Regions from separate parts of the Buttiauxella sp. S19-1 genome, predicted to be linked through region 1. Evidence: predicted binding sites of a transcription regulator. Region 1 holds the regulator's gene; the other holds the start of a gene.

Evidence for each region. The regulator PurR, encoded in region 1, represses purine synthesis genes. The targets are predictions, from matches to a motif close to CANGCAAACGTTTGCNTG.
Region 2: a site for PurR is predicted at 3,340-3,357, ahead of MES37_RS05410 (NCS2 family permease). Genes of this name have one in related genera too.

The regions. Positions count from the first base shown of each region.
Region 1 is NZ_JAHWLU010000063.1:10,677-15,054, reverse strand. It holds gene punC (purine nucleoside transporter PunC) at 1-426, opposite strand, end outside; gene punR (DNA-binding transcriptional activator PunR) at 542-1,453, shown strand; gene purR (HTH-type transcriptional repressor PurR) at 1,492-2,517, opposite strand; gene cydH (cytochrome bd-I oxidase subunit CydH) at 2,810-2,902, shown strand; gene sodB (superoxide dismutase [Fe]) at 2,956-3,537, opposite strand; gene MES37_RS14540 (C40 family peptidase) at 3,669-4,378, opposite strand, start outside.
Region 2 is NZ_JAHWLU010000014.1:3,469-7,846, forward strand. It holds gene MES37_RS05405 (Na+/H+ antiporter) at 1-1,591, opposite strand, end outside; gene MES37_RS05410 (NCS2 family permease) at 1,851-3,200, opposite strand; gene MES37_RS05415 (glutathione S-transferase family protein) at 3,580-4,242, opposite strand.

The DNA.
Region 1 (4,378 bases):
AGACAAGCCAACCAGTGGCATAATGGTGGCGAAAATACGGTTAGCGCGATTCGCCGGATAGTAATCGGTCACCAAAGCTTGCCAACTGACGGCCGCAGAACAGACGCCAACCGCCTGAACAAAACGCAGTACCAGTAGCGCGGTGGCGCTTTCAACCCACAGCATGCCAATACAACCGATGGCGAACAGGCTCAAACCCGCCAGTAATACCGGTTTACGACCGAAGTGGTCTGACAATGGACCCCACATCAACTGGGCAAACGCAAAGCCGGCAAGGAACAGACTCAGGCTGGCACTGACGGCAGAGGCGTCGGTCTGTAAATCTTGCTGAATGGCAGCGAAAGCAGGCAGATACATGTCTGTGGCGAGGAACCCCAGCACACTTAATCCGGCCAGCCAGATAAGAAATCCTTTTGATGGTTGCATAATTTTCTCTTGTTTTATCTTGCAGGTTAATCGCCGCGAGAGTGTACGGAGTGCAATTACGCTTGTGAAACGCTAATATTTGTAGGTTGCGTTCAAAAAATTTGTGAGCAAAGAAATGTGGTCAGAATACTCGCTGGAAGTCATCGATGCGGTAGCGCGCAATGGCAGCTTCAGCGGTGCAGCACAAGAGTTGCACCGCGTTCCGTCTGCCATTAGTTATACGGTGCGGCAACTCGAAGATTGGTTAGCCGTTCCGCTATTCGAACGTCGTCATCGGGATGTTGAATTAACCCCTGCTGGCGTCTTTTTTCTCAAAGAAGGCCGCTCTGTTATCAAAAAAATGATGACGACACGGCAACAGTGCCAACAGATCGCCAATGGATGGCGCGGTCACCTGGCGATTGCAGTTGATAACATTGTAAAACCGGAGCGAACGCGGCAACTGGTGCTGGATTTCTATCGCCATTTTCCTGATATCGAATTACGTATCTTTCAGGAAGTGTTCAACGGCGTGTGGGATGCGCTGGCGGATGGACGCGTAGAAGTGGCGATTGGCGCGACTCAGGCGATTCCGGTTGGGGGGCGTTATGCCTTCCGTGATATGGGAACGTTGAGCTGGCGTTGCGTGGTGGCTTCCTCGCACCCACTGGCACAGTGCGACGGGACGTTAAGCGATGATGACCTGCGTGCCTGGCCATCGCTAGTTCTGGAAGATACTTCGCGTTCATTACCAAAACGAATTACCTGGCTGTTAGATAACCAGCGCCGCGTGGTAGTGCCTGATTGGGCGTCCGGTTCGGATTGCTTGAGCGCGGGGTTGTGTATCGGCATGGTGCCGTTACATATTGCCAAACCGTGGGTTGCTTCAGGGAAATGGCGCGAATTAACGCTGGATAATCCATTCCCTGACGCGGCATGTTGCCTGACATGGCAGCAAAACGATGCATCGCCAGCGTTGGCCTGGCTGTTGGATTACTTAGGCGATAGTGACACGATGAATCAGGAGTGGTTACAGGAGCCGCTGTAAGTCTGCTGGATGTCGCTTGCGCGACATCCGACACACACTTAGCGGCGATAATCGCGAAACGGGCCATCAGCCACAGAGCGGCGTTCAATCAGACGCGGGTGAACCTCAATCGACTGCGACTCTTCGCGTTTGTTGACGATTCTATCCAGCAGCATATTAAACGCCGTTTCCCCTAGCGAATCTTTCGGCTGGTGGATGGTGGTCAATGCTGGTGAGAAGTAACGCGCGTTGCGTACGTTGTCGTAACCGATAACGGAAATATCCTGCGGCACGCGCAGCCCCATTTCATCAGCAGCGCAAATAGCACCCATCGCCATAATGTCGCCGCCACAGAATACCGCTGTTGGGCGATGAGACTGGCCGATGATCTGCTGCATGGCGCGGTAACCTGATTCAGGTTCAAAGTCACCCTGAACAATCCAGTTTTCCGGAATGGAAATTCCCGCTTCTTCCAGTGCTTTCATAAAGCCTGCATGGCGGCCGCCACCGGTGTTACGTTCCATTTGCCCGGGAATGGCGCCAATTTCGCGGTGGCCGCGTTCAATCAAATAACGTCCAGCAAGATAACCGCCGTGGAAAGCGTTATCGACCACGGAGTCGGTGAAATCGGCACGAGCCTCGCCCCAGTCCATCACCACCATAGGGATGTGACGGTACTCTTCAAGCATGGTGAGCAATGATTCAGGATATTCAGAGCACATCACTAACAGGCCATCGACACGCTTTTGTGCCATCATCGATAAGTAAGCGCGCTGCTTTTCAAAGTTGTTGTGCGCGTTGCCCAAAATCAGGGTGTAGCCTTTTTCAAAGCAGCTATTTTCCACCGCTTCGATTATCTCGGCGAAATAGGGTGCTTCACTGGAAGTGGCAAGCAGACCAATCGTTTTGGTGTGATTAACTTTCAGGCTTCGTGCTACGGCGCTTGGCGAGTAGTGCAATTCTTTAATTGCTGCCCACACCGCATTGCGCGTTTCTTCCGCCACAAAACGGGTTTTGTTAATCACATGTGATACGGTTGTAGTGGAAACGTTTGCGCGCTTCGCCACGTCCTTGATTGTCGCCATTAAAATTCACTCCGGGCTATATCGTAAACCCTTGATTGCTATTATGTTAAACGTTTGCGTACGCTGACTCCACAGGCAACATGATGGTTGCAGGTATGCCGGGATTGCGACATAAAACGGGAGGAGGGCATTGAATTGACGATACGCAACAAATTAGCGAGGGATTTTGGCCTATCCAGGCGAAAAGTGGAAGAGGGAAAATTGATATCAGATTAAAACCTGGAGGATTTTTATCTCTGGTTGTGGGAAAATCACCCTGACACATCGATTGTATGGATATAAAAGGAGTTTAATGATGAGCACCGATTTGAAATTTTCAATCACGACGACGGTAATTGTTTTGGCTTTGATTGTTTTCGGCGCACTAACTGCCGTACTGCACTGATTTTTACGCTTTGATCAAGATGGGCCGCAAATCGCGGCCCATTTACTTTTGCATTAAGCTGCTAAATTCTTCGCAACAAACGCCCAGTTCACCAGCGCCCAGAAATGCTCAAGGTAGCCAGCACGAGCATTGCGGTAGTCGATGTAGTACGCATGTTCCCACACATCCACAGTCAACAGCGGTTTAGCTGCAGTCGTCAGTGGGGTGCCAGCGTTAGAGGTAGAAACAATCGCTAATGCGCCATCTTCCTGTTTAACCAGCCATGTCCAGCCAGCACCGAAGTTCTTGATAGCAGCATCAGTAAATTGCTGCTTGAACTCAGCGAAGCTACCAAAAGATTTATTGATGGCTTCCAGCAGTTCGCCAGTTGGCTCGCCGCCAGCATTTGGTGCCAGGCAGTTCCAGTAGAAAGTGTGGTTCCAGACCTGAGCGGCGTTGTTAAATACGCCACCTTCGGAAGTACGAACGATCTCTTCGAGGGTTTTACCCTCAAACGCGCTGCCTTTAACCAGATTATTCAGGTTAGTGACATAGGTTTGATGGTGTTTACCGTAATGGTATTCCAGGGTTTCGGCGGAGATATGCGGTGCTAAAGCATCTTTTGCATACGGTAGTGCAGGTAGTTCGAACGACATTGCTAACTCCTTATTATTGTTTACATCTAGACAACACTTTTAGTGCGGGTTTAGGGTAACAAATTGAAAGGGTAAGCAAAAGAGGAACACGCCTGCCCAATGAAGGGCAGGCGCAGATTTTCGACGAATTTTTAACGAATGGTTTTGGAGGTCATGACACGTTTAGCGCCAACATAGTGGCGTTGCCAGTAATCTTCGCTCAAGGAAGTGATTTGGATATCCCTGCCAGAACGTGGAGACTGAATGAACTTACCGTTGCCTACATACACGCCTACGTGATCCGCAGTGCCGCGACCTTGTGTACGGAAGAATACCAGGTCACCTGTTTCCAGCTCACCACGATCCACCGAAGAGGCATCACGCAGGTGATACATTTCGTTAGCAGTGCGGGGAATACGGAACTTCACCAAATCTTTATAGGCGTAATAAACCAGACCGCTGCAATCGAAACCGGTACGCGGTGAAGTCCCACCCCAGCGATACGGTTTGCCAATCTGGCCCATCAATTTGTTCATCGCCGTTTTCTGTGCTTTTTGCACCCGGACTTTATGCGCAGCGGCAATCGTCGTTGGTGGCTCTGCTTTGACTTTCACGCAATGCGTTTTATAACCTTTACGAGGTTTACTGCATTTTTCGGTGAGAGCAACAGGCTGGACTTTCGCGAGCTGAGAGGATTTTTTGCGGTCTTTACTGGCAAGATTTTTTGTTTTAGCACTGCTGGAGTTTTTAGCGGTTTTACTCGTTGAGGCAGTGGTTTCTTTTTTCTTGCTGGTTGTTTTGGAGGTGGTGTTGGTTTTCTTGCTGGCGGTAGTGGTTTTATCTTTACTCTTACTGCTCTTTT
Region 2 (4,378 bases), on a different contig from region 1:
TTAAAGTGTCGTTGCTGATTTTCTGCGTCGCGCGTAAATGATAAAGCTCGGCGCGTTCGGAACGTAACGCGGCCAGACGGAAGCGGCGCTCAAGGTTCTCTTCAAGCTCGCTACTTTCCATATCATTTCGCCCATCAGCACGGCGGCGCAAGTTCCCTATCACGCGTGAGCTCACCTCTTTGAGCAGCTGATCGTCAATGTTCTCGTTGACGTCAGATTGCAGGCGTTCTTCCATTTTCTCAATGGCGGTGATCGCCACTTCAGCCGTGGCGGCACGGGCAATACGCTCTTCCTGGCGCGCCATCGATTTGTCAGGGACTTCGACATTGCGCAGCAGAATCGGCAGCATGATCACCCCGACTAACAGCGAGAATAAAATCACCCCAGCCGACAAGAAAATAAGCTCATAACGTGCCGGGAATGGCGTGCCATTACCGAGTAACAGCGGGATGGAAAGCACACCAGCAAGCGTAATTGCCCCGCGTACACCGGCGAACGAAGCAATACACAGCTCGCGCGTGGAAAAGGAACCGAACTCCAGCGGGCGTTTTTTCATAAAGCGCAAGCTGAGGCGTTTCATGGTCCACAGCCACAAGAAACGTAAGCCGATGAGGGCAAAATAGATAAGCCCGATGTCAACAAATAGCATCCACAATTCGACGTTCGGATCGGCGTTTGCGGCAGCAATCGACGTTTTCATGATGTCTGGTAATTGCAGGCCCAGCAGCAAGAACACCATGCCGTTGAACACAAACTCGAGCATCGCCCAGACGCTATTGGCACGCAGGCGCATCGCCAGTGGAGCACTGCGCAACACACCAGAACGGGTGATCGTCATACCGGCGGCCACGGCGGCCAGGATGCCGGAAACGCCAATGTGTTCAGCAATCAGGTAAGAAGCAAACGGCAGCAGTAACAGCAGCAGGATTTGCGTGGCGGGTTCGTCACCGCTCCAGCGGCTCATCAGGCGCAGTGATTTTCCGTACAGCCAACTGACGGCAATCCCCGCCAGCAGGCCGCCAATCGCCACTTTGAAGAACTCGAAGGTCGCTCCGCCGACGCTAAAGACCATCGACCCAACCGCCACCGCGACGGCCATTTTTAACGATACCAGGCCGGATGCGTCGTTCATCAGCGCTTCGCCCTGCAATATCCCCATAATTTTCTTAGGAATGCGCCCTTCTCCAACGATACCGGAAAGCGCCACGGCATCGGTCGGTGAAAGCACCGCCGCCAGAGCAAATGCCGGAAGTAGCGGAATGCCTGGCACCAGGTAGTAAATCAGGAAGCCAATGCCGACCACAGTGACCAGCACCAGAACCAGCGCCAGGCCAATGATTTCCCTCCCGTGACGAAGAAATTCGTTGGTCGGTGTTTTCCAGCCATCGGCAAACAGCAATGGCGGAATAAACAGCACCAGAAAGAGTTCCGGATTGAAATCAACATGCAAACCGAAGTGAGGCCAGGCAAGCACGGCACCTATCGCAATTTGCATTAACGGAAGCGGGATCTGGAACGGCAGCATACGTGTAGCCACACCAGAGAGCGAAACCACAAGGGTCATGATGAGAATAGTAAAGAAGATTTCCATGCTTTCCTTAGTCGCAGTGTTTTGTGAAACCCTTTTTGCAGGATGTTGTTATACCCAATAGTAAAACAACTTTTTACACAGGAAGGAAACAGGAAAAGATTTGATTGGTTTTGAAAGGAGTATTCAGAGTTTTTGCTCTAAATAATTCGAGTTGCAGGTAGGCGGCAAGAGAGCGAATCCCCAGGAGCTTACTAAAGTAAGTGACTGGGGTTCGCGAGTGCAGCCAACAACCCTGCAGCTTGAAGTATGACGAGTAAAATTAAATTGCCCAACCGCCTGCATAGAATGCGACTAAGGCGATTGCAATAGCCACGGTACCGATGTTCAGCTTGCGCCATTCACCAGAAACAACGCGGCCAATGACCAGCGATGCAAAGCCAATCATGATGCCGGTAACGATGTTACAGGTCAGCACGATGAATACCGCAGTGATCAGGCCAGCCATGGCATCAACGAAATCAGCGAAGTCGATTTTTGCCACGTTGCTCAGCATCAGCAGACCCACATACATCAGCGCCGGAGCGGTGGCGTAAGCAGGAACCAGATAAGAGAGCGGAGAAAGGAACAGAATCAGCAGGAACAGCACGCCGACGGTGATGGCTGTCAGACCGGTTTTACCGCCCGCCGCAGTACCTGCCGCAGACTCGATGTAAACGGCCGCTGGCGCTGCACCCACCAGGCCTGAGAACACGGAGCTCAGGGAGTCGGTAGTCAGTGCTTTACCGCCATCAATGATTTGACCGTCTTTATCCAGCAGATTTGCCTGGCCCGCGACAGCACGGATGGTGCCGGTTGCATCGAATACCGCCGTCATCACCAACGCCAGAACGCTCGGTAACACCACTGGATTCAGCGCGCCCATAATATCCAGGCTACCAATCAGTGAATTGCCCGCTTCATCTTTCAGCGATGGCATCGCGAAGATGCCAGAGAAATGCACGGTTGGATCGAAAATCAGGCCAAAAATAGAAATACCGATGATGGTCAGCAGAATGCCGCCAGGGACTTTCAGCTTTTCCAGACCGATGATGACCGCCAGGCCAATCAAAGACATGATGACCGGGAAGCTGGCGAAATGGCCCAGTGCAACGGGCAAGCCATCCAGCGGGTTTTTGATAACCAGGCCGACTCCGTTTGCTGCAATCAGCAGCAGGAACAAGCCGATACCAATACCCGTGCCATGCGCAACACCCATCGGTAAGTTACGCAAAATCCAGCTACGAATGCCGGTTGCAGAGATGATGGTGAACAGCACACCCATCAGGAAAACGGCACCCAGAGCAACAGGCACACTGATGTGTTGACCTAATACCAGGCTAAATGCGGTAAAGGCAGTCAGTGAAATAGCGCAACCAATGGCCAGCGGCAGGTTTGCCCACAGGCCCATCACCAAAGAGCCAACACCGGCGACCAGGCAAGTTGCCACAAAGACCGCCGCAGGAGGGAAACCTGCTTTACCGAGCATGCCCGGCACGACGATCACGGAGTACACCATCGCGAGGAAAGTGGTTAAACCCGCCACCACTTCCTGACGAACGGTACTGCCACGTGCAGATATTTTGAACCAGGCATCGAGACCGCCGGTTGCACGCGGAGAATGATTAGACATAGTGAAAAATCCCCTGAGATTTTTATGATTACGTTGGTATGCGTGGTTGGCAGACCGCTGCCAATTAAACGTTCAAATTCTTAAAGAATACGAATTGATCCCTGTGCTGCGTTTGCGACAAAAAAGGGGCGTCACAAAAAAAGCAAACGTTTAACTCCGCGCATACAAACTGAGCGTCAAAATTAAGGCAAACGATTATCCGGCCTTCTTACATGGATTTTCAACCGAACTTTGCCGCTTTTTGCGGAAAAAAGCGTTAGCAGGCGAAATTATCGCCACCTCATGCGCAAACGTTATCGTCAATGCGCAATTTAGCAACAATGATGCAAGATACTGGTTATATATTTTCCTGACTCATAGGATTTTTCGATAGAAGGAATTAAGGGATGTCGAACGGCCCACCTTGCTGAATTGCTCTCTGCCAGGCAGGGCGCATTTGCACTTTACTGTGCCAATTCTGGAGATTGGGTAAATCGTTGATGCCGCCGCGAGAGAGCAGCGCGATAACCGGGAAACTCATCTGTATATCTGCCGCACTAAACGCCTGGCCTGCAAACCACGGATTTTTTTGTAGCGAATCTTCGAGATAACGCGCATGGGTCATAATCTGTTTATTCAGATAGGCCTTTTGCACACCTTGCCCCAGTAGATTACCAACCGGACGCAGTAACCACGGAACAGGCTCTTTTCCCAGGCTACCGAAAACCAGTTTCATCATTAGCAATGGCATTAACGATCCTTCGGCGTAATGCAGCCAAAAGCGATAACGCAGTTTTTCCTGGCTGGAAATCGGTTTGAAGCGGCTTTCTAAATCGTAGGTTTCTTGCAGATATTCAATGATTGCCCCTGACTCGGCGAGAATATTGCCGTTATCTTCCACCACTGGCGACTTCCCTAACGGGTGCACAGATTTTAATGACTCAGGTGCCAGCATGGTCGGTTCGCGCTGATAGCGAACAATCTGGTACGGCACTTGCAGTTCTTCAAGCATCCATAAAATACGCTGCGAGCGGGAGTTATTGAGGTGATGGACGATAAGCATGAGTCAACCTTCTGTTTAACAAGATGAGTTAACTATAGGTAAATGAGCAAAAAGTGAAGTATTAGAACTGTACAAAAAAGATGCAAATCACCTTGAAACCTGGCCGAAGGGATCTACAATTAAGTTGTCAGCGCAA